DNA from 3 places in the Streptomyces sp. C1-1 genome. Region 1 is predicted to be linked to each of the others. Evidence: predicted binding sites of a transcription regulator. Region 1 holds the regulator's gene; each other region holds the start of a gene.
The links. The regulator HspR, encoded in region 1, represses chaperone genes until heat shock. The targets are predictions, from matches to a motif close to TTGAGNNNNNNNNNCTCAA.

Region 1 (8,002 bases):
GGGCAACGCCAAGGCCGAGGAGCGCTTCAAGGAGATCTCCGAGGCGAACGACGTCCTCGGTGACCCCAAGAAGCGCAAGGAGTACGACGAGGCCCGCACCCTCTTCGGCAACGGCGGCTTCCGCCCGGGGCCGGGCGGCGCGGGCGGCTCCTTCAACTTCGACCTGGGCGACCTCTTCGGAGGCGGCGCCCAGGGCGGCGGCGGGGGAGCCGGCGGCTTCGGCGGCGGGCTCGGTGACGTCTTCGGGGGCCTGTTCAACCGGGGCAGCTCGGGCACCACGCGGGTACAGCCCCGGCGCGGCCAGGACATCGACACCGAGGTCAGCCTCAACTTCACCGAGGCGATCGAGGGCGCGACGGTCCCGCTGCGCATGACTTCGCAGGCACCGTGCAAGGCCTGTTCCGGCACCGGCGACGCCAACGGCAACCCCCGGGTGTGCCCGACGTGCGTCGGCACCGGCCAGGTGGCCCGGGGTTCGGGCGGCGGCTTCTCGCTGACCGACCCGTGCCCGGACTGCAAGGGCCGCGGACTGATCGCGGAGAACCCCTGCGAGGTCTGCCACGGCAGCGGCCGCGCCAAGTCGTCCAGGACCATGCAGGTCCGTATCCCGGCCGGGGTGGACGACGGCCAGCGCATCCGGCTGCGCGGCAAGGGCGCGCCCGGTGAACGGGGCGGTCCGGCGGGCGACCTGTACGTCACGGTCCACGTCTCCGGGCACCCGGTCTTCGGCCGCAAGGGCGACAACCTCACCGTCACCGTGCCGGTGACGTTCTCCGAGGCGGCGCTCGGCGGCGAGGTCAGGGTCCCCACCCTGGGCGGCCCGCCCGTCACCCTGAAGCTGCCGCCGGGCACGCCCAACGGCCGCACCATGCGTGCCCGTGGCAAGGGCGCGGTCCGCAAGGACGGCACCCGCGGGGACCTGCTGGTCACCGTCGAGGTGAGTGTTCCGAAGGACGTGACGGGGAAGGCTCGTGACGCACTCGAGGCGTATCGCGAGGCGACCGCGGGCGAGGACCCGCGGGCGGAGCTGTTCCAGGCGGCGAAGGGAGCTTGATCGAGATGGACGGCCGTCGACGCAACCCGTATGAACTGACCGAGGAGACCCCGGTCTACGTCATCTCGGTGGCTGCCCAGCTCTCCGGTCTGCACCCGCAGACCCTGCGCCAGTACGACCGCCTGGGCCTGGTCTCGCCCGGCCGCACGGCGGGGCGGGGCCGCCGCTACTCGGCCCGCGACATCGAACTGCTCCGCCAGGTGCAGCAGTTGTCGCAGGACGAGGGCATCAACCTGGCCGGCATCAAGCGCATCATCGAGTTGGAGAACCAGGTCGCCGCGCTCCAGCAGCGCGTCGTCGAGCTCCAGGCGGCCGTCGACGGCGCCGCCGCGGCGATGCAGCAGCGCGAGGCCGCGGTGCACGCCTCGTACCGGCGCGATCTTGTGCCGTACCAGGAGGTGCAGCAGACCAGCGCGCTGGTGGTGTGGCGGCCCAAGAAGGCGAAGGACTAGCGACACGCGTGGACGAAGGGGCCCGGAGGCGCAGACCTCCGGGCCCCTTCGCATGCCCGTGGGGGGCGTCAGCGGCCGACGAAGAACTCCAGCGACGAACTCTGCGCGCTCTGGCGCCCGTAGGCGTCCACGGCGTACACGGTGACCGTGCAGGGGCCGTTGTACGGCGGCGTCCAGGAGATGTCGCCCGTGGTGGACAGCTGGGTGCCGCTGGCGCCGCAGGCGCCCTCGATCTCCCAGGAGTAGCCCTTCAGGACGCGGCCCTCGTCGCCCGCGCCGGGCGCGGCCTTGACCGTGATGGGCGAGCGGGCGGGGATGCCCGCCGAGACGAGCGTCAGGCTCGGCGCGGCCGGGCCGGCCTGGGTGGCCCGGGTGAGCCGGTCGACGGTGAGCACGTCGGAGGGCGCGGACTCGGCGCCCGTGCCGTCCACGGCGACGACGTAGTAGGACGCCTCGCCGGCCGGGGCGATGATGTCGTCCCACCCGCCGCCGCGCACGCTGCCGATGGCGCTGAAGCCGCCGTCGGTGCGGCGGTAGACGTTGTACTGGCCGGAGTCCTCGGGCAGGTCCCAGTGCAGCTCGGTCCGGTCGTCGTGGAGGGTGGCGGTGAGCCCGGCCGGGGCCGGTGTGCCGCTCGGCTCGGGGCGGGTGGCGGTCACCGGGGCGGAGGCGGGGGAGACGTTCCCGGCGCCGTCGACCGCGTACACCCGGTAGACGTGGGCGGCATCCGTCCCTGCGCGCACGTCGGTGAAGGACGTGCCCACCACGAGGTCGGGTCCGTCGGCGTCCTGCTGCCCCTCCGGCGCGCCCCACACCTCGTAGTGGTGGACGTCCGTCGCGCCGGAGGCCTGCCACGCGAGGGTGTTGCCGGCGGTGGTGCCCTTCGCCGTGACGCCGGTGACCTGTCCCGGCGCGGTGCGGTCGACGGTGGTCACGCCCTGGTCCGCCGTGCCGGCCGAGGTGTTGCCCGCCCGGTCGTAGGCGCGCACCTCGTAGTAGTAGGTCTCGCCCGTCAGCGGCAGGGTGGTGTCGGTGTACGACGTCGAGGTGGTCGTCGCGAGCGGCGCGGAGCCGAACGACGTGCCCTTCGTCCGCCGGTACACCCGGTACCCGGCGAGGTCCATCTCCTTGTTCTTCGCCCAGGTCAGCTTCGCCTTCCCGGTCGCCGTGTCGTACGAGACCGAAGTCCCGGCGGGCACCAGGGGCTTGACCTTGTCGACGTCGGCGGAGGTGCGGGGGGTGTACGTGAACCGGACCTTCGCGACGCCGGTGAAGTTCGCGTAGTCCACCCGGAGGGTGTGCTTGCCGGACGGGATCGTGACGTTGACGGTCTTCTGCACCGTCGACGACACGTTCTTCCAGAGGTCGATCCTGCGGGTGCCGTCGAGGTGGACGCGGATGCCGTCGAGGCCGCTCGCGGTGAGCGCGAAGGGGCCGCCGGAGCCGAAGTCGCGGGTGACGCTCCAGCGGACGCCGAAGTTGTCCTTCGGCAGGCCGGTCGCGGGGGCGCCGCTCCAGCTCTGGTCGATCGCGCTGTCGCAGTCCGTCTTCTTCGCCGTACCGGAGAAGGCGGTGTTCCCGAAGAACTGGCGCTTGAAGACGGGGGAGGCGCAGGTGGTCGCCGCGGAGGCGGAGGAGACGGACGCGCCGAGGAGGGCGCCCGCGGTCGCGAGCACCAGCGTCGAAGCCGTCGTACGTCTGGCTGAGTTCATTCGATCCTCTGATCGGTCGAGGACGGCTGTTCGGAGCCGTCATGATCACGACTCGTGAGGTATCGGCTTGGTTGTACGGATCTTTGCCTGCCGATTGCCTGCCGTTGCATGGAGAGTCCGTAAAGGGTGTTTGGAGGCGTTTCCTTCATGTCTTCACAAGCCAAGCGGAGCGTGGTGTTGCGCACTCGTTAAGTAGTTCGGCTTGACGCCCGGGGGCGGCTGCGCGTTGTCTTTTCAGACATCCGGGCACCTCGAGGCGCCCGCGTCCCGTAGGCATCAGAAGTGAGCAGGCCTGTGAGCAGTCCCACGCGTCGTATCGCCATATCCGTGGCCGCGTCCACGATGACCCTGTCGCTGGCCGGGTGCGGCATGCTCGACGTGTCGGGGGACAGCAGTTCGGCGAGCCCGACGAAGGGCAACGACGTCACCATCGGCCTGTTGCTGCCGGAGAAGGCCAACACCCGCTACGAGGACTTCGACTACCCCATCATCAAGCGGCAGGTGGAGCTGCTCACCAAGAAGCAGGGCAGCGTCGACTACCAGAACGCCGAGCAGGACGCCAAGAAGCAGGCCGGCCAGATGCAGAAGATGATCGACGACAAGGTCGACATCATCCTGCTGGACGCCGTCGACTCGCACGCCATCGCCGGCGAGGTGAAGAAGGCCAAGGACGCCGGCATCCCGGTCATCGCCTACGACCGCCTCGCCGAGGGCCCCATCGACGCCTACGTCTCCTTCGACAACGAACTGGTCGGCGAGGTGCAGGGCCGCACCCTGCTCGACGCCCTCGGCGGCAACGCCGACACCTCCGACAAGGTCGTCATGATGAACGGGTCGCTCACCGACCCCAACGCCAAGCAGTTCAAGGCCGGTGCGCTGTCGGAGCTCAACGGCAAGGTGACGGTCGCCGCGACCTACGACACCAAGGACTGGAAGCCGGAGAACGCCGAGGCCAACATGACCGAGGCGATCAACAAGATCGGCAAGGACAACATCGCGGCCGTCTACTCCGCCAACGACGGCATGGCGGCCGGCGTCATCGCCGCCCTGAAGAAGGCCGGCGTGACGAAGATGCCGCCGATCACGGGCCAGGACGCCGAACTGGCGGCCGTGCAGCGCATCGTGGCCGGCGACCAGTACATGAGCGTCTACAAGTCCTACCCGCAGGAGGCCGAGGCCGCCGCGCAGATGGCCGTGGCCAAGGTGCAGGGCCACGACATCCAGTTCGACGCCCTCACCCAGGACACCGTGGACAGCCCCACCAACCAGGACATTCCCGCCCAGCTCGTCACCGTGACCGCCCTGACGCGGAAGAACATCAAGCAGACGGTGATCTCGGACGGCATCTACACGGTCTCGCAGATCTGCACGTCGAAGTTCGCCTCCGACTGCGCGTCGGTCGGGCTGAAGTAGCCCGGAGCGCGCAGCGTCGGATATGCGCCATGCGGCCCCGTCAGAAGCACGTTCTGGCGGGGTTCTTCACGATGCCCCCACAAGTCCCCTGTACCACCGTCATCTTGTTGCAACTCGACGTACGGAGGGTCCGAAATACCGGTACAAACCGGTGCTTTCTTTCGGCCGTGGCCGTCGAAGCCGTGTTGCGGAGCAGGGTATGTCCGCGCATAGTTGCGCTGCGGAAGACGGCGGAACCGGGGGGTGGGATGGACGATGGCCGGGCACGGGGCGGACGCTCATCCACACGGTGCTGACCGGCTCTGCGAGGCCGGGGACCGCGTGTACTCACGGGCCGTACGGCGCGGACGGGTGTCGCGCCGCGACGCCGAGCCGGTGCCCTGCCTGCTGGAGCTCGCGCTGCTGCACCCCGACCCCGACGACATGGACTGGCTGGTCCCGACGGCTCCGCAGGAGGTCATGACGCGGCTGCTGCGCGGGGTCTACGACGAGGTCAGCTCGAGCCAGCGGCGGGTGGGTTCGGCGGTGGCGGCCTTCGAGTGGTACGCCGGTCTCGGGCCCTCGCTCCAGCAGCCGGGCCCCGCCGAGGGCTCCGCGATCCGTGTCCTGGACGGGCTCTCGCGCATCCAGGCCGCCATGGACGAGGCGACGGAGGCCTGCACCACGGAGGTCCTCACCGTCCAGCCCGGCGGCATCCGGCCGGAGCACGAACTGACCGAGGGCCTGCACCGGGCGCTCGCCCTGCGCGGCCGGGGCGTGCGCATGCGCGACCTGTACACGCACGTGGCCCGGCACGGCCAGGGCCTGCTCAACTACCTGGAGCTGATGGGCGACGCGGTCGAGGCGCGCACCCTCGACGAGGTCATCGACCGCCTGATCCTCTTCGACCGCACGGTCGCCTTCATCCCCGCCAACGCCGACCGCACCCTCGCCCTGGAACTGCGCCACCCCGCCCTGGTCGGCTATCTGGGCACGGTCTTCGACCGCCTCTGGCGGCTGGCCATCCCGCTGACCGCCCCCCTGCCCGACACCGGCATCGAGGGCATATCCCACCGTGAGCAGTCCATCGCCGCGCTCCTCGCGGAGGGCCACCAGGACGCGGTGATCGCGGAACGGCTGGGGATAAGCGTCCGCACCTGCCGGGCCCACATCGCGCGGCTGTCCGAGACCCTGGGCGCGGCCAGCCGCACCCAACTCGGCGTCCGCATCGCCCAGGTGGGCCTGGACGGCCCCCGTCACCCCGCGGACGTCACGCCGGTCACTCTTCCGGGTCAGGAATCCCGCACCGCCCGCTGAGCCCGTACGGAGCCCGCCGCGGCCCCGCGGATCAGCTGTCGGGGTCGAGGATGCCGGACTGGGCGATCAGGTACCCGAGTTGCGCCCGGCTGCCGCTGCCCAGGACCGTGGCCAGCTTGGCTATGTGGGCCCGGCAGGTGCGTACGTTCATGCCCAGGCGGCGGGCGATCGCCTCGTCGACGTGCCCCTCCACCAGGAGCTTGGCTATCGAGTGCTGGATGTCGGTGATGCCGTCGCGGGCGGTCTCGTAGGGGGCGCCCGCGTTCAGCGGCACGGACCGCCCCCACATGAACTCGAACAGCCGCATCAGGTAGCGGATCAGCCCGGGATGGCGGAGTTCCAGGGCGACCTGCTGGTCGTCCCTCGCGGGAATGAAGGCGACCGTCTCGTCGCAGATGATGAGGCGTTCCACCACCTCGTCGATCGTCCGGTACTCCACCTTGCCGTTGGCGAGCTGGGCGACGTACGCCAGCTTTTCCGGGCTGTAGCGGGCCGTGTGCTGGTACAGCGTCCGGATGCGCACACCACGTTCGATTAGTGGCTTGTCTCTCTCCAGCCCCTGGATGAGGCTCTGTTCGGAGAAGCGGTCGTCGCTCGGCTGGATGGTCAGCATCTCGCTCCGGCACTGGGCCGTGGCCATGTTGAGCGCCGCGTTGATCCGCTTCCCGCCCTCCAGCACGGTGATCGAGTCGTCGGTCGCGGCGGCCTTGGCGCTGAGCGCCATGAACGGCTCGAAAGCGTCGGCGAGCTGAATGGACAGCCGCCGGCGTTCTGTGATGTCGCGCTCGATCGGGTAGAGCCGCTCGGCCAGGGCGGCCGACGGGGACACGGGCCGCAGCCAGTCCGCATCGTCCGGGTCCGGGTGGAGAAGGGCGAACTCGATCAGACAGGGAGCGGACTCCACGTCGGCTCGCGCGACCCGCCCCATGCGCAGGGCGTTCGCATAGAGTCGGCCACCTTCCTCGCAGAGCTCGGTCACCGCATGGGGATGCGCCGCCTTAGTCTGATTTGCCACGAAATCTCCACCCCCCAGGGTCCTGAACATGCAGGAACATGATGCATCGATCCTGTGGCCATGACGTGCCTGAATGAGCCATCGTCTTATCCGACGGGGGAAGAGGAGACTTTCAAGTGAGGACGAAGCCGACCATGCGCAACAGAATGCTTCGCTCGGTGCTTGTGGCCGCCCTTTCCGCCGTTGTCGGACTTGTGGTGCTGGGCGGTTCTTCCGACGCGAAGGAGAACACCCGAGCGGACTCTCACTGGCCGGCGGCCGCCGCGTCCACTGTGCTCGCCGACGGCCCTGCAGCGACGGTCGGCACAGACGACAGCGCCGGGAGCTGACGACGTGACCACTCCACCGGACGACCGTTCCTTCCGTAGAGAAATGGCCACCGCCTACCGATCCGGATGGCACTTCATCGACCTGGTCACCGCGATCCCCCACTCCGGTGACTCGTTGATGGTGACCGTCTTCGGTGAGCCGGTCGTCGTGACGCGGGACGAGGACGAGGACGTGCGGGCGTATCGATGTCTGCGGCGGCCTCGGGGGGCGCCGCAGCCCGTGCGATGTGCCGTCCGGTACGGAATGATCTTCGTCAACCTGGACCAACGAGACCATCGGCTGGTGGAACCGGAATCCCCCAATGTACGGACCATCTCAGCCACCCCCCGCAGTGCCTGACGCGATTCCCCCGTCGTAACAGATCGCTCAGGTGCTTCCCCCCGCAGCGGCGTCACCGTGACCTGAACACGGTGACGCCGCTGCAGTTTCATGGCGACATTTCCCGCCGTCGACGTAATCGTCCGGCGCGCCTCAGTGGCCGAAAACCGTCAGCCTGACCACATCAGCCACGCCCCATCGCCCCCGTCAGCCGGATCTCGATCACCACACGGTTCGGGTTCGGCGCCGGCCTGCGCTCGTAGCGCTCCGCATAGCGCCGCTCCGCCTCCGTGACCCGCTCCCGCTCGGTCCGTACGAAGGCCAGCCCCTCCAGCGTCGCCCAGCGCCGCCCGGCCACCTGGCACACCGCCACCCGCGCGCCCTCCGGACCGGCCGCCAGGACGTTCGCCAC
Region 2 (8,002 bases), 2.5 Mb from region 1:
CCGGCTACGCCCCGCGCTACCCGGAGACCCCGCTGGACGACCCGGCGATGGGCGCCCTGCGCGAGGGCATCGAGCGGCTCATCCAGGGCTACGACCCCTATCCGGCGCTGGTGGTCGACGCGACGTACGACGTGGTCGCGGCCAACCGCGGCATCATGACGCTGCTGGACGGGCTCCCGGAGTCCCTCCTCAAGCCGCCGCTGAACGCCATGCGGCTGACCCTGCACCCGCAGGGCCTGGCGCCCCGCATCCTCAACCTGCCCGAGTGGCGCGGCCATCTGCTGGCCCAGATGGAGCGGCAGATCGCCCTGCACCGCTCGGCACCGCTGCGGCGGCTGTACGAGGAGGTCGCGGCCTACCCGCTCCCGAAGAGCGCCGGCGGCGGCGAACCGGCGGAGCCCGTACCGTACTTCGCCCTGCCGATGCGGATCGAGCACGAGGGCCGGGCGCTGTCCTTCATCTCCTCCATCTCGACCTTCAACACGCCCATGGACGTCACCGTGGCCGAGCTGGCCATCGAGACGCTCCTGCCGGCCGACCCGGCGACGGCCAAGTACCTGCGGTCGCTGATCTCCTGACGGGCGCCGCCGCCGCCCGGAACCGGCCGCCCGCGCGAGGGACCGGCCGACGCCCGTTCGGCACACGTGGCAAGCGCCTCACCCCGGACCCCGTGAGACTGACACCGGAACATGACACACTGCTTCGCGCGGACTTCGGCGCGTAGGGGAGGCGTGGCGTGAGTGAGCGGCGGCCCGCGCCCACTGTGGGCCAGGTGGTGCTGGGCAGACGGTTGCAGGAGCTGCGGGAGGCGGCGGGGTTCAAGCGCGAGGAGGCCGCGCGCGTGCTGCGCGTGGCGCCGGCGACCGTGCGGCGGATCGAGATGGCCGAGGTCGCGCTGAAGATCCCGTACGTCCAGGTGCTGCTGACCACGTACGGCGTACCGGACGAGGAGGCGGCCGCCTTCGTCGCGCTGGCCGAGGAGGCGAACCAGCCGGGCTGGTGGCAGCGCTTCCACGACGTGCTGCCGGACTGGTTCAGCCTGTACGTCAGCCTGGAGGGCGCCGCCGGGATCATCCGCTCCTACGAGCCGCACTTCGTGCCCGGCCTGCTGCAGACCGAGGAGTACGCGCGCGCCGTCATGGAGGCGGGGACGGTCGGCCAGACCGGCCCGGAGACCATCGACCGCCATGTGTCGCTGCGCATGGCCCGGCAGAAGCTTTTGGACCGCCCGGACCCGCCCCACCTGTGGGTGGTCATGGACGAGACGGTGCTGAAGCGTCCGGTGAGCATCCGCGGCGAGGTCATGCGGGAGCAGCTGGACAAGCTGCTGGAATTCGCCGAGCGCGACCGGATCACGCTGCAGGTCGCCGAGTTCGAGGACGGCCCGCACCCGGGGACGTACGCGCCCTTCACGCTGTTCCGCTTCGCCGAGCCCGAACTGCCCGACATGGTCTTCACCGAGTACCTGACGGGCGCCCTCTACCTCGACTCGCGGGGAGAGGTCTCCGCGCACCTCGAGGTCCTGGACCACATGACGGCGCGCGCCGCCTCGGCGCAGCGCACGAAGAAGCTGCTGCGGGAGTACCGCGAGACCTTCTGAGTCCGCCGCCGGCTTCCCCTGTCCGCGGCACGCACGGCACCCTTCCCACCCCGAGGAGACGACACCGCATGACCGGATCCGACGCCTTACCGCAGATCGACACCAGCCGCCCGCACCCCGCCCGGGTGTACGACTGGTGGCTGGGCGGCAAGGACAACTACCCGGTGGACGAGGCGCTGGCCCGCAACATCCTGGCCGCCGACGGCACCGCGGTGCGCGGGGCGCGCGCCAACCGCCGGTTCATGCACCGGGCCGTGCGGGCCGCCGCCGGGGCCGGGATACGCCAGTTCCTCGACATCGGCACCGGCATCCCCACCGAGCCCAACCTGCACCAGGTGGCGCAGGAGACGGCGCCGGATGCGAGGGTGGTGTACGCGGACAACGATCCGATCGTGCTCAGGCACGCGGAGGCCCTGCTGCGCGGCTCCGCCGAGGGCAGCACCCAGTACGTGCACGCCGACGTCCGCGATCCCGACACCATCCTGCGGCTGGCCGCCGAGACCCTGGACCTCTCCCGGCCCGTCTCGCTGTCCCTGATCGCGCTCACCCACTACCTGGGCGACGAGGAGGACGACGTCCACGGCCTGCTCAAGCGGTACGTCGAGGCGCTCGCCCCCGGCAGCTTCCTGATCCTCTCCCAGGTCACCCAGGACCTCAGCCCCGAGGGGGTGGCCAGGGCCGCGGGGCTGTTCCGCAGGAGCGGCACGCCGTTCCACCCGCGCACGCTGCCCGAGTTCTACCGCTTCTTCGACGGCCTGGAGCTGCTCGGCCCCGGTGTGATCCCCGTTCACGGCTGGCGGCCGGAGCCGGTGGACGTGGAGGCGCAGGCCGAGGGCGTCGTGCCGGTGTACGCGGGGGTGGCCCGCAAGCCCGGCGCCTGAGGCCCGCCGTCCACGGCCCGTACACCCGTACGGGCGTCTGGACGGGTGTGTTCCCCCGCTCGCCCCTAGCGTCGAAGCACGGGGCGAGCAAGGGAGCGACGGACGTGGCCGACACGCGGATACCGCCCACCGAACAGGGAGCGGCGCTGCTGCGCGTCGGCAGGTTCTTCCGGCCCGGCACGGCGGCGCCCGACCTGCACAGCGTCGGCATGGTCGGCGGGCGCGAGGCGGACGCCTTCTACCGGGACCGCTGGAGCCACGACAAGGTCGTGAACTCCACGCACGGCGTGAACTGCACGGGCTCCTGCCGCTGGAAGGTGTACGTCAAGGACGGCATCATCACGTGGGAGACCCAGCAGACGGACTACCCCAGCGTGGGTCCCGACCGGCCCGAGTACGAGCCGCGCGGCGTCCCCCCGGGCGCCGCCTTCTCCTGGTACACGTACTCGCCGACGCGGGTGCGCAACCGTGTGTCCGGGGCGTGCTGCCGGAGTCGTACCGTGAGGCCCTCGGCCGCCTCGGCGATCCCGTCCTCGCCTGGGCCGACATCCAGAACGACCCCGAAAAGCGCCGCCGTTGTCAGCAGTCGCGCGGCAAGGGCGGTCTGGTGCGGGCGAGTTGGGACGAGGCGATCGAGCTCGTCGCCGCCGCCCACGTCCACACCATCAAGACCCACGGCCCCGACCGCATCGCCGGCTTCTCCCCGATCCCCGCGATGTCGATGGTCTCGCACGCGGCCGGCGCCCGCTTCCACTGGAGGCAGACCTCCGACGATCCCGCCGACGCCGAAGCCAAGGAGGTCTGATGCCCTCGGACGCCGTACTCCATCAGGCGGCAGCTCTCTGCCTGACCTACCCGGACGACGACTTCCGCACACGGCTGCCGCTGCTGCGCGAAGCCGCCCCGCAGCTGAGGGAGTTCACCGACCATGCCGCGGTCACCCCGGCCCGGGAGCTGGAGGCGCACTATGTGCAGGTCTTCGACTTCAAGAACCGGCACAGCCTCTATCTGAGCTGGTGGCAGGACGGGGACACGCGGCGGCGCGGCATGACGCTGGTCCGCTTCAAAGACGTCTACCGCGCCGCCGGACTGGAGATGACCGGGGAGGAGCTGCCCGACTTCCTGCCCGCCGTCCTGGAGTTCGCGGCCCGCACCGGCGACACGGACCTGCTCACCGAGCACCGCGCGGGCCTGGAGCGGCTGCGCGCCGCGCTCACCGACTTCGGCACGCCGTACGCGTCCGTACTGGACGCGGTGTGCGCGACCCTGCCGGGGGTGCGCCGATGACCACCCTCCTGTGGGGCGTCCTGCCGTACGTCGCCTTCGCGCTGCTGGTCGTCGGCCTGTTCGTCCCGATGTCCTGGACCGACTCGATCGGCGTCGACGAGCACCTGTACCACCTGTTCTCCCGGTACGGCGGTACGGCGGCGGGTGTGCCGGCGGTCGTCGGCATCCTGCTGCTGGTGTACCGGCGGCGGACCAACGCCCCCGTCTTCCAAGCGACTACGGCCAACGACAAGCTGATGTACCTCGTCCTGCTCGCCGCGATCGCGCTGGGCGTGATCGCCGAGCTCGGTCACGCCTCCGGGGACGGCTACGACTACCGCGAGACGATCGGCCCCTGGTCCCGCAGCCTGTTCACCCTCCGGCCGAAGACGGACCTGATGCAGGGCGTGCCGGCCCTGTACCAGGTCCACGCGGTCGTCGGCATGGTGCTGATCGCCCTGGTCCCCTACACCCGTTCGGTCCACATGTTCAGCGCCCCCGTGCAGTACCTCTTCCGCCCCTACGTGATCTACCGCAGCCGCGACCCGCGACAACTGGGCCCACGCCGCGAACGCAGGGGCTGGGAGAGAACGGACGCCTAGGACGGCGCCGGGGCGTCAGGCGGCCCCGCCCTTCGTGTCCTTCTCGTCGTCGACGATCTCCGCGTCCACCACGCCCTCCTCCTCGGGGCCCGCCTGTTCATGGGCCGTGCCCTCTTCACCGGACGGACCGCCGGCGGCGTTCGCGTACATGGCCTGCCCCATCTTCTGGCTGACGGTGGCGAGTTTCTCCACGCCCGTACGCAGTTCGCCGGTCTCGGCGTTCCGCTCCAGGAGCCCCTTCAGCTCCGTGGCGGCCTCCTGCACCTCGGACTTGGTGTCGGCGGGGATGCGGTCCTCGTTGTCCCGGATGAACTTCTCGGTCTGGTAGACGAGTTGCTCGGCCTGGTTGCGGGTCTCGGCGGCCTCCCGCCGCTTGCGGTCCTCCTCGGCGTACTGCTCGGCCTCCCGCATCATGCGGTCGATGTCGTCCTTGGGCAGCGCGCTGCCGCCGGTCACCGTCATCTTCTGTTCGCGGCCGGTGGCGAGGTCCTTCGCCGAGACGTGCATGATGCCGTTGGCGTCGATGTCGAAGGCCACCTCGATCTGCGGCACGCCCCGCGGGGCCGGCGGCAGCCCGGTCAGGTCGAAGACGCCCAGCTTCTTGTTGTACGCGGCGATCTCCCGCTCGCCCTGGTACACCTGGATACCCACCGAGGGCTGGTTGTCGGTGGCCGTCGTGAAGATCTCCGAACGCCGGGTCGGGATCGTGGTGTTGCGCTCGATGAGCTTGGTCATGATGCCGCCCTTGGTCTCGATGCCGAGGGACAGCGGGGTGACGTCGAGCAGCAGGACGTCCTTGACGTCGCCGCGGATGACACCGGCCTGCAGGGCGGCGCCGACGGCCACGACCTCGTCGGGGTTGACGCCCTTGTGCGGGTCCTTGCCGGTGAGCTCCTTCACCAGGTCGGTGACGGCCGGCATACGCGTGGAGCCACCGACGAGGATGACGTGGTCGACCGCGGACAGCTTGATGCCCGCGTCCTTGACCGCCTGGTGGAAGGGGGTCTTGCACCGGTCGAGAAGATCGGCGGTGAGCTCCTGGAACTGCGCGCGGGTCATCTTCTCGTCGAGGTGCAGCGGCCCCTCGGCGGACGCGGTGATGTAGGGAAGGTTGATCGTCGTCTCCGAGGAGCTGGACAGCTCGATCTTGGCCTTCTCGGCGCCCTCCCGCAGCCGCTGCAGGGCCATCTTGTCCTTGCCGAGGTCGACGCCGTACTGCCCCTGGAACCTCTTGACCAGGTGCTCGACGATCCGCTGGTCCCAGTCGTCGCCACCGAGGTGGGTGTCGCCGTTGGTGGCCTTGACCTCGATGACCCCGTCGCCGATCTCCAGCAGCGACACGTCGAAGGTGCCGCCGCCGAGGTCGAAGACCAGGACGGTCTGCTCCTCGCCCCGGTCGAGGCCGTAGGCGAGGGCGGCGGCCGTCGGCTCGTTGATGATCCGCAGGACCTTCAGGCCCGCGATCTCCCCGGCCTCCTTGGTGGCCTGCCGCTGCGAGTCGTCGAAGTACGCGGGGACGGTGATCACCGCGTCTGTGACGTCCTCGCCGAGGTAGGACTCGGCGTCCCGCTTGAGCTTCTGCAGGACCCGCGCGGACAGCTCCTGCGCCCGGTAGCGCGTGCCGTCGATGGAGCCCTGGTCGGGGAAGCGCCAGTGCGCGTCGCCCATGTACCGCTTCACCGACCGCGCGGTGCGCTCCACGTTGGTCACGGCCTGCCGTTTGGCGACCTCACCGACGAGCACCTCCCCGTTCTTGGCGAAGGCCACGACCGACGGTGTGGTCCTGGCCCCCTCCGCGTTGGCGACGACCGTGGGTTCGCCGCCCTCCAGGACGGCAACCACGGAGTTCGTGGTCCCGAGATCGATCCCGACCGCACGTGCCATCTCCGTCCCCTTCCGCCAGGCACTTCCCAGACTCCAGCACAAAACTTGAGTGCGCTGTTGTCAATGCCGCGTAGGTCCCGGGTACTCCCGGAAAACGGCTCCCGGGTACCCGGAAACGGCGGTGCCGCGCTCCCGGGCCCGGGAGCGCGGCACCTGTGGGGCACATGTTCAGGCGAGCTTGGCCGACAGGGTGATCGTCGTACCGGCCAGGGCCTGGCTGACCGGGCAGTTCTTCTTGGCGTCCTCGGCCGCGGCGACGAACGCGTCGTCGTCGATGCCGGGGACCGTGCCCTCGACGGTGAGGTGGATGCCGGTGATGCCCTCACCCGGCTGGAAATTCACGTCCGCCGAGGTGACGAGCTTGGTGGGCGGGGTGCCGGCGCCGTTCAGGGCGTGCGACAGCGCCATGGAGAAGCAGCTGGAGTGCGCGGCGGCGATCAGCTCCTCGGGGCTGGTCTTGCCGTTCGCGTCCTGGGAGCGCGAGGCCCACGTCACCGGCTGCGCCTCGATGGCCCCGGAGGAGTCGAAGTTCACGACACCGCTGCCCTCGAGCAGGTTGCCTTCCCATACGGTGTGTGCGGAGCGCGTGGTTGCCACGGTGAATCCTTCCGAAAACCTGCTGTTGCTTGCGTCCCCATCCGATCACATTCCGGCTCACCGCACCCGGAAGACCGGCCCGCGGGGGGTGAACGGCAGGCGTGCCCCCTGCGGGATCAGGTAGGCGTGTTCGCGGCGGACGCGCAGTACGTCGCACCAGCCGTCGGTGATCACGAGGACGGGTGCGCCCGGCGGGAAGTCGTCCGCACGGTGCAGCAGGTCGATCCCGGGCTGCAGGACCGTACCGCCGCGCCCGTGTACGCGCACCCGGCCCGCGATCTCGGTCACCGGCAGATAGCCCGCGTCGTGCGGGGCGGCGTCGCAGAAGACGACGCGGGCGGCCGGCACGTCGCGGGCCTCGGCGTAGGAGGCGATCGCGCCCAGCGCCTTGCCCAGCAGCGTGTGGTTCATGGAGCCGGAGGTGTCGAGGACGACGCCGAAGGTGCAGCGGGCGATCTCCTCGGGCGGGAAGTAGTGCCCCGCGCGCGGGATGTCCGGAGTGGAGGACTGGCGGCGGGAGGGGCGCGCGTACGTCCGGACGGGCTGCGGGCTGGGTACGAACTCGTCGAACCAGCGGGCGAGTCGGGCGTCCCAGGGCAGGGGCGGCTGGCTGAGCGCGCGGATCTCCTCGACCAGGCCGCCCGGGAGGTAGCCGCGTTCCTGACGCTGGTGCAGGTCCAGGCCCTGGCCGAGGCCCCGGCGGTAGAACTCGTCGAGGTCGACGTGGGTGCCGGGCGCTCCGAGGGGAGCCCCGAGCACGTCGCCGACGCCCTTGCCGCGGAGGGTGGCCAGACGGCGCATGCGGCGCAGGTCGCCCGCGATGCGGTCGTAGACCTCCTCGGCGGACAGGCCGGCGAGCGCGGGGTCGTGGAGCAGGCCCTCGGGCATGGTGCCGACCTGCATCTCTACCAGCCAGCCGTTGATGACGTAGTCGCAGGCGATGTTGAAGAGGTACGGGTCGCGGGTGCCGCAGCGGTCGCCGTGGCGCAGGGCGGCGTGCAGCATCTCGTGGGCGAGGACGAACCGCCACTCCTCGTCCTCGAGTTGGCGCAGCGGGTTGACGTAGATCTCGCCCGCCTCCGGGTTGACCGCGGCCACGGAGATGCCGTGGGCGCGGGCGAGTTCGGCGTCGGCGACGAGGGTGATGCCGGCCGCGATGCCGCCGAGCAGCG
Region 3 (8,002 bases), 1.2 Mb from region 1:
CGCCCCCTGTACGCCTGGTACGTGCCGCTGTGGCGCGGCACGCGGGCACTGATGGAGGGCCGGTACGAGGACTGCGCGACCGCACTCGACGAGGTCGAGCGGCTGGGCCGCAGGGCCGGAAGCGCGAACGCCGGCCTGCTCGCCGTCACCCAGCGCTGGTGCCTGTACGCCGAGACGGGCGACCGTGCCGGGCTGCTGAGCGTCAGGGCCGAGGCGGCCGTGCTGGAACGCTCCCCGCTGCTGTGGCCGCGCGTCACGCTCGCCCTCCTGGCCGCCCAGTCCGGCCGCCCGGAGGAGGCCGCGCGCCGGCTGTCGGCCGTGGCACCCCGGCTCGGCGGCGCGCCCCGGGACAGCGAGTGGCTGCCGATGGTGGCGCAGGCCGCGGAGACGGTGGCCGCCGTGGGCTCCCACCCCGCCGCTCCCGTCCTGTACGACCTCCTCGCCCCCTACGCCGGCCTGTTCGTGGTGGAGGGCATCGGCGCGGCGGTACGGGGTCCCGTCGACCGGCATCTCGCCCTGCTGGCCGCGGCCATGGGCGACCCGGACCGGGCCCGCGCGCACCGTACGGAGGCCCTGCGGGCGGCCGGGGCGGCGGGCGCGGTCGCCCTCGTCGACCGGATCACGCACGAGACGTCACAACCCCCCGCAGCCACCATCCCCACCGTCCCCGACACCGCCCTCTTCCACCACGAAGGTCCCCTCTGGCACCTGCGCTACGCCGGTCGTGAGGTGCGGGTCCCCGACGGCAAGGGCCTGCACGACCTCGCCGTTCTCCTCTCCCGCCCCGGCACCCCCGTGCCCGCAGTCGAGCTGGCGTCACCCGGGCCCGTGGGCCCGGGTGACGGGGACGCCACCGGTCTGCACCCCCAGGGCGACACCGGTGAGGCCGTCGACGCCGTCGCCCGGGCCGCCTACCGCCGTCGGCTGCGGGAACTGGAGGAGGACGCGCGGGACGCCGACGCCACGGGGGACGCGGAACGTTCGGAGCGGATCGCCGTCGAGCGGGACGCCCTCGTCGGGCAGCTCGCCGCCGCGTACGGGATCGGGGGCCGGGTCCGCCGTACCGGTTCCCCCGCCGAACGTGCCCGCACGGCCGTCACCGCCCGTATCCGGGCCGCGGTGGAGCGGGTCGCCGCCGTCCATCCCGAGCTCGGCCGCCATCTGCGCACGGCCGTGCGCACCGGAACCCTCTGCGTCTACCAGCCGGAACAGCCGCCGGAGTGGCGTCTGTGAGCCCCCGCCTCACATCGTGCCGCCGGATCTGACGCCTTCTTCCCGACGGAGAAACTCCGAGGGAAGGCAGGACATCATGCCCCGCACATCCAAGGCCGAGGCCGACCTCTTGGTGGACGAGCCGGTCATCGAAGGACGCTACGCGCAAGTCGGTCCGTACACCGTCGGCTACGAGACCATGAAGGCGGACATGGACCCCGCACAGCTGTTCCGCGGTCTGCCCGACGACCGCTGCCAGTGCCCGCACTGGGGCCAGGTCATCAGCGGCAGGCTCGTCCTGCGCTACGCCGACCACGACGAGGTCTTCCACGCCGGCGACACCTACTACGGCGCCCCCGGCCACCTCCCGCTCATCTTCGCCGGCACCGAGGTCGTGGAGTTCAGCCCGACCGCCGAGCTGAACCGCACCATGGAGGTCGTCGGCCGCAACCTCGCCGAGGCCGAGGGCCGGTCATGAGCACCGCGACCGACACCCGGGTGAAGGAACTCGCCGACCTCTTCGTGCGGTTCCTGGAGACCAACACAGCCCCCGCGGGGCTGTTCACGGACGACGTGTTCCTCGACCTGACCCTGCCGCAGTGGCGGCTGCAGGCCCGGGGGCGCGAGGAGCTCGTCGCGCTGCGCCGCCGTGGCCACCCCGTCCTCGGCACGGTCCCCCGCCACCGGGTCGACGCCACCCCCACCGGCTTCGTCCTCGAGTTCGAGGAGAGCTGGGAGGACGGACAAGGCACCTGGTACTGCCGGGAGTTGATGCGCGCAGAGGTCAGGGACGGCTCCGTCGCCGAGGCCTGCGTCTACTGCACCGGCGACTGGGACCCGGCGACCAGGGCCGCTCACGCCAGGGAGGTGGTCCTGCTCAGGCCCTAGCCGAAGGGGCGGACGCAGGAAACGTCTTAGAGGTTCCTGAGAATCGGCTCACGCGTGGCGTCGGTCATAGACAGTGGCCCGTGGGGCCCCGAAAGGTGGGGTGAAACGGAAGGAGCACCTCACCGTGGAACCCGCCGCGACGGCCGACGCCCACTCCTTGGCCGCGCCCCTCCCCGAGGTCTCCGACCTGCTGGACGGCCTGCCACGGCAGCGGGGCCCGGCCGCGGCGCCGGCACCCGCCGGCGCGCGTCGCGCGGTCCGCCCCTGGCGTCTCCTGCCCACCCCCACCGGCACCCCGGTCACCTTCGCCTACGCCGCCGTCCTCGCCGTCACCTCGCTCGTCGCCGCCTACGCCTCCCCGGCCCTCGTCGACGCCCTGCAGCAGGGATCCAGCACGGACGTGGCCCACCTCATCCGCACCCCGGTCCTGGTCCTGCTGGCCAGCGCGCTGTGGGTGGCGGGCGGGCTCGTGTCGCCGTACGTCGTGTGCTTCCTGCTCGTCCTGACGGCCCTGGAGCGGCGGATAGGCGGCGCCCGCGCGGTCGTCGTCTTCCTCCTCGGCCACGTCCTGGCCACCCTCGCGACCGAGGGCTCCGTGGGGCTGGCGGTCCTGGCCGGGCACCTGCCGCACACTTCCCTGCACCGCCTCGACTACGGCATCAGCTTCGGCGTGGCCACCGCCGTCGGCGCCCTCGCCGGCCTGCTCGGTCCGTGGCTGCGCTGGCCGCTGCTGATCCTGTTCGGCGGCATGCTGGTGGAGGACCTGATCGAGTTCACCGACCCGATGACCAACTGGGGTCACCTGATCTCCCTCTCGATAGGCATCGCGACCTGGCCGCTGGTCCGCCGCTGGCGCCAGGAGGCCCTGGCGGCCCGGTCCTAGGGCGCCCTAGACGCGCGGCGCGCCCGTCACCGACATCACCAGGGAGTACACCGTGGTCGCGGCCGTGATGAACAGGCGGTTGTTCTTCGGGCCGCCGAACGTCACGTTGGCCACCGTCCCGGGCACCCGGAGCCGGCCGATGAGGGTGCCGTCCGGGTCGTAGCAGTGCACCCCGTCCTCCAGGGCGGCGGCCCACAGCCGGCCCTGGTCGTCGAGCCGGATGTTGTCGTAGTGCACGCCCTCCCCGGCCGCGGCGAAGACCTTCCCGCCGGACAGCGTGCCGTCGTCGGCGACGTCGAAGACGCGGATGCGGGCGGCCCGCGAGTCGGAGACGTACAGCCGGCGCTCGTCCGCCGACAGGATCACGCCGTTGGGTCCCTCGAACCCGTCGGCGGCCAGCCGCACCCGCCCGCTCGCCGGGTCGATCCGGTACACGTTGCAGGCGCCGATCTCGGACTCGGCGCGGTGGCCCTCGTAGTCGCTGAGGATGCCGAAGTCCGGGTCGGAGAACCAGACCGTGCCGTCGGAGCGCACGACGGCGTCGTTCGGGCTGTTCAGGCGCTTGCCGTCGTAGCGGTCGGCGAGGACGGTGACCGTGCCGTCGGGCTCGGTGCGGGTCACCCGCCGGTTGCCCTGCTCGCAGCTGACCAGCCGCCCCTGCCGGTCGAGGGTGTTGCCGTTGACGTGACCGGCGGGGTGCCGGAAGACGCTCACCGCGCCGGTGGCCTCGTCCCACCGCAGCAGCCGGTCGTTGGGGATGTCGCTCCAGACCAGCTGCCGCCACGCGGGCACGTACAGCGGGCCCTCCGCCCAGCGGCAGTCGTCGTACAGCACCTCCAGCCGCCCGTCGCCGTTGGCGCAGCGCCCCGTGAGGAAGCGGTCGTCCAGAACCTCGTACAGACCGTTGACGACGTGACCGGACATGTCCACCCCTCAGTGCCGCTGACCGGGACGTGATCCAACCTACGCCGCGTCAGGCCCCGTGCTGATCGCTTACAGCGAACGGCGCAAGACCCCGGGAACATCCACGGGCCCCCGCGCATTGAGTCGGCATAGCTCAACTTGACTGCCGAAGGGGAGATCATGGGTTCGACGTCCACACCGCTCACCCTGCCTGTGCTGCCGCTCGACGGCGAGGTCGTGCTGCCCGGCATGGTGGTTCCGCTGGACCTCAACGACGCCGACGTACGCGCCGCGGTGGAGGCCGCCCAGGCCGCCGCCCGGTCCGAGCCCGGGAAGCCCAAGGTCCTCCTGGTTCCACGCATCGACGGGACGTACGCCGGCACCGGTGTCCTCGGCACCGTCGAGCAGGTCGGCCGGCTGGCCGACGGCGACCCGGGCGCGCTGATCCGCGGCCGCGGCCGCGTGAAGATCGGCGCCGGCACCACCGGGCCGGGCGCGGCGCTGTGGGTCGAGGGCACGCGGATCGACGAGACCGTTGCCGAGCCGCTGCCCGGTCACGTCGCCGAACTGGTCAAGGAGTACAAGGCCCTCGCCACCGCCTGGCTGCGCAAGCGCGGCGCCTGGCAGGTCGTGGACCGCGTGCAGGCCATCGACGACGTCTCCCAGCTCGCCGACAACTCCGGCTACTCGCCCTTCCTGACCACCGAACAGAAGATCGAACTGCTGGAGACCACCGACCCGGTCGCCCGCCTCAAGCTCGCCACCCAGCACCTGCGCGACCACCTCGCCGAGCAGGACGTCGCGGAGACCATCGCCAAGGACGTCCAGGAGGGCGTCGACAAGCAGCAGCGCGAGTTCCTGCTCCGCCGCCAGCTGGAGGCCGTGCGCAAGGAGCTGCGCGAACTCAACGGCGAACAGGACGGCGAGGAGTCCGACGACTACCGCGCCCGGGTGGAGGCCGCAGACCTGCCGGAGAAGGTCCGCGAGGCCGCCCTCAAGGAGGTCGACAAGCTGGAGCGGTCCAGCGACCAGTCGCCCGAGGGCTCCTGGATCCGCACCTGGCTGGACACGATCCTCGAACTGCCGTGGAACGAGCGGACCGAGGACGCCTACGACATCCAGGGCGCCAAGGCCGTCCTCGACGCCGAGCACGCGGGCCTGGAGGACGTGAAGGAGCGCATCACCGAGTACCTGGCCGTGCGCAAGCGCCGCAGCGACCGCGGCCTCGGCGTCATCGGCGGCCGGCGCGGCGGCGCCGTCCTGGCCCTGGTCGGCCCGCCCGGCGTCGGCAAGACCTCGCTCGGCGAGTCCGTCGCGCACGCCATGGGCCGCAAGTTCGTCCGCGTCGCCCTCGGCGGCGTCCGCGACGAGGCGGAGATCCGCGGCCACCGCCGTACGTACGTCGGCGCGCTGCCGGGCCGTATCGTCCGCGCGATCAAGGAGGCCGGTTCGATGAACCCGGTCGTCCTGCTCGACGAGATCGACAAGGTCGGCTCCGACTTCCGGGGCGACCCGGCGGCCGCCCTGCTCGAAGTCCTCGACCCGGCGCAGAACCACACCTTCCGCGACCACTACCTGGAGGTCGAACTCGACCTGTCCGACGTCGTGTTCCTCGCGACGGCGAACGTCCTGGAAGCCATCCCGGAGGCCCTGCTGGACCGGATGGAGCTGGTCCGCCTGGACGGCTACACCGAGGACGAGAAGGTCGTCATCGCCCGCGACCACCTGCTCCCGCGCCAGCTGGAGCGGGCGGGCCTGGACAAGGACGAGGTGACCCTGGACGAGAGCGCCCTGCGCAAGCTCGCCGGCGAGTACACCCGTGAGGCGGGCGTGCGCACCCTGGAGCGGTCGATCGCGCGGCTGCTGCGCAAGGTCGCGGCCCAGCACGAACTGGGCGACCGGGAGCTGCCGTTCACCATCACGGACGCCGATCTGCGCGGTCTGATCGGCCGCCCGCACCACGTCCCGGAGTCGGCCCAGGACCCGGCGGAGCGCCGTACGGCCGTGCCCGGTGTGGCGACGGGCCTGGCGGTCACCGGCGCGGGCGGCGACGTCCTGTTCGTCGAGGCGTCCCTCGCGGACCCCGAGACGGGCGCGGCGGGCCTGACGCTCACCGGCCAGCTGGGCGACGTCATGAAGGAGAGCGCGCAGATCGCCCTGTCCTTCCTGCGCTCGCACGGCGCGGAACTGGAGCTGCCGGTCGCGGACCTCAAGGACCGCGGCGTGCACATCCACTTCCCGGCGGGCGCGGTCCCCAAGGACGGCCCCAGCGCCGGCGTCACGATGACGACGGCCCTGGCGTCCCTGCTGTCGGGCCGGCTGGTCCGCACGGACGTGGCGATGACCGGTGAGGTCTCGCTGACCGGCCGGGTCCTGCCGATCGGCGGGGTGAAGCAGAAGCTGCTGGCCGCGCAGCGGGCGGGGGTCACGACGGTGATCATCCCCAAGCGCAACGAACCCGACCTGGACGACGTCCCGGCCGAGGTGCTGGACAAGCTCGACGTCCACGCCGTGACCGACGTCCGTCAGGTCCTGGAGCTGGCGCTCGCGCCCGCGAAGAGCGGCGCCGAGCCGGAGGTTCCGGTGGCGGCGTGACGGACGCCGCCGGACAGGCAGGGCCCGGGTCCCGTGAGGGAGGCCCGGGCCCTCGCCGTACGCCGGTGCCTCAGCCGTTCGCGAGAGCCTGTACGCGGTCCAGGGCGCCGTTGAACTTGTCGTGGTCGCCGACGGTCGGACCGGACGAGGTGTACTGCCACATCGTGTAGTAGCCCCAGCCGGCCGGCAGCGTCCCCGGGTCCGAGGCGTACCGCGCGATCCACAGCGGGCTGCTCGCCGCGAAGCCTCCGTAGTTGCCGGTGCAGTCGGTCCACCAGCTGGTGGCCGTGTAGATCACGGCGTCCCGTCCGGTGCGCGACCGGTAGGTGTTCAGGAAGTCGGCGATCCAGCTCACCATCGCGGACTGCGACTTGCCGTAGCAGGCGGCGCCGTACGGGTTCCACTCGATGTCGAGGACGCCGGGGAGGGTCTTGCCGTCGCGGGACCAGCCGCCGCCGTGGTCGACGAAGTAGTTCGCCTGGGTCGCCCCGCTGGTGGTGTCGGGGGTGGCGAAGTGGTACGCGCCACGGATCATGCCGACGTTGTAGGAGCCGTTGTACTGCTGGGCGAAGGAGGGGTTGGTGTAGTACGTCCCCTCGGTCGCCTTGGTGTAGGCCCACCTGACCCCGCTGCTCCACAGGGTCGACCAGGCCACGTTGCCCTGGTAGCCGGAGACGTCGACGCCCTCTGTCTGGGTGACGGCGGTGGGGGCGGGCGTGCCGTGCTGTCCGTCGTGCGCGAGGACGCCCATGCCCATGTGGGCGGAGCCGCGGGCCGGGGTGGTCGCCGCGTCGGCCGGGGCGGCGAGGGCGAGGGTGAGGGCGGCGAGCAGAAGGCCGGCGAGGAAGAGGCGCCGGGGGCGGAGCGGGTTCGGTCTGTGCACGGGCATGGCGTGCCTCCGAAGGCTCGGTGATGCTCGGTGGGGGGAACACCGGGGTGCCGGTGGACCGGGCGGCGCGGGCGGCCGGGCCCGGCTCGTCAACGAAGCTACGCACGTAGACGAGCGGCTGGGAAGAGGGGCCGGACGGTGCCGTTGGTCTAGCCCTGCGAAATACTGACGGAGCTGCGGCGATGACGGGGTTTGGCGGAAACTTTCAGTACGGGGAAAACCGAGGCAGGGACTGACGTGCACGAAGGCGGAAACGGCGACGGACGCCGGCTCGGAGCGGAGCCGTCGGCGAGTGGTGCAGACCAGGAGTACCTGTCCCTGGAACGCGAACTGACGATCCTGTTCCGGCGCGCCCGCGCCAACCAGGGCGAGATGGCCCGCGAGGTCCACCCCGACCTGGAGTCGGCGGCCTACGGCCTGCTGATCCGGCTGGACGAGTGCGGCCGCCAGCGCGCGACCGAACTCGCCGCCTACATCGGCGTCGGCAAGGCCACCATGTCCCGTCAGCTCCGGGCGCTGGAGGATCTCGGCCTGGTGGCCCGCGAGCCCGACCCGGCCGACGGACGGGCGTGGCTGGTGCATCTGACCCGGGAGGGGCACGCGCGGGTCGCCAAGGTGCGCGACGCCCGACG

Region 2: a site for HspR is predicted at 6,279-6,297, ahead of dnaK (molecular chaperone DnaK). Genes of this name have one in related genera too.
Region 3: a site for HspR is predicted at 4,026-4,044, ahead of lon (endopeptidase La). Genes of this name have one in related genera too.

Annotation. Positions count from the first base shown of each region.
Region 1 is NZ_CP189826.1:4,944,679-4,952,680, reverse strand. It holds gene dnaJ (molecular chaperone DnaJ) at 1-1,054, shown strand, start outside; gene ACQF4J_RS22555 (heat shock protein transcriptional repressor HspR) at 1,060-1,506, shown strand; gene ACQF4J_RS22550 (fibronectin type III domain-containing protein) at 1,575-3,218, opposite strand; gene ACQF4J_RS22545 (substrate-binding domain-containing protein) at 3,513-4,631, shown strand; gene ACQF4J_RS22540 (helix-turn-helix transcriptional regulator) at 4,887-5,927, shown strand; gene ACQF4J_RS22535 (helix-turn-helix transcriptional regulator) at 5,959-6,972, opposite strand; gene ACQF4J_RS22530 (hypothetical protein) at 7,315-7,611, shown strand; gene ACQF4J_RS22525 (pyridoxamine 5'-phosphate oxidase family protein) at 7,775-8,002, opposite strand, start outside.
Region 2 is NZ_CP189826.1:2,410,661-2,418,662, forward strand. It holds gene ACQF4J_RS10965 (helix-turn-helix domain-containing protein) at 1-578, shown strand, start outside; gene ACQF4J_RS10970 (helix-turn-helix domain-containing protein) at 737-1,600, shown strand; gene ACQF4J_RS10975 (SAM-dependent methyltransferase) at 1,669-2,481, shown strand; partial or broken gene ACQF4J_RS10980 (molybdopterin-dependent oxidoreductase) at 2,586-3,232, shown strand; gene narJ (nitrate reductase molybdenum cofactor assembly chaperone) at 3,286-3,768, shown strand; gene narI (respiratory nitrate reductase subunit gamma) at 3,765-4,349, shown strand; gene dnaK (molecular chaperone DnaK) at 4,365-6,233, opposite strand; gene ACQF4J_RS11000 (OsmC family protein) at 6,402-6,830, opposite strand; gene ACQF4J_RS11005 (vWA domain-containing protein) at 6,888-8,002, opposite strand, start outside.
Region 3 is NZ_CP189826.1:3,732,932-3,740,933, reverse strand. It holds gene ACQF4J_RS16865 (ATP-binding protein) at 1-1,233, shown strand, start outside; gene ACQF4J_RS16860 (hypothetical protein) at 1,310-1,690, shown strand; gene ACQF4J_RS16855 (hypothetical protein) at 1,687-2,100, shown strand; gene ACQF4J_RS16850 (rhomboid-like protein) at 2,201-2,983, shown strand; gene ACQF4J_RS16845 (SMP-30/gluconolactonase/LRE family protein) at 2,990-3,907, opposite strand; gene lon (endopeptidase La) at 4,067-6,481, shown strand; gene ACQF4J_RS16835 (lysozyme) at 6,552-7,370, opposite strand; gene ACQF4J_RS16830 (MarR family winged helix-turn-helix transcriptional regulator) at 7,608-8,002, shown strand, end outside.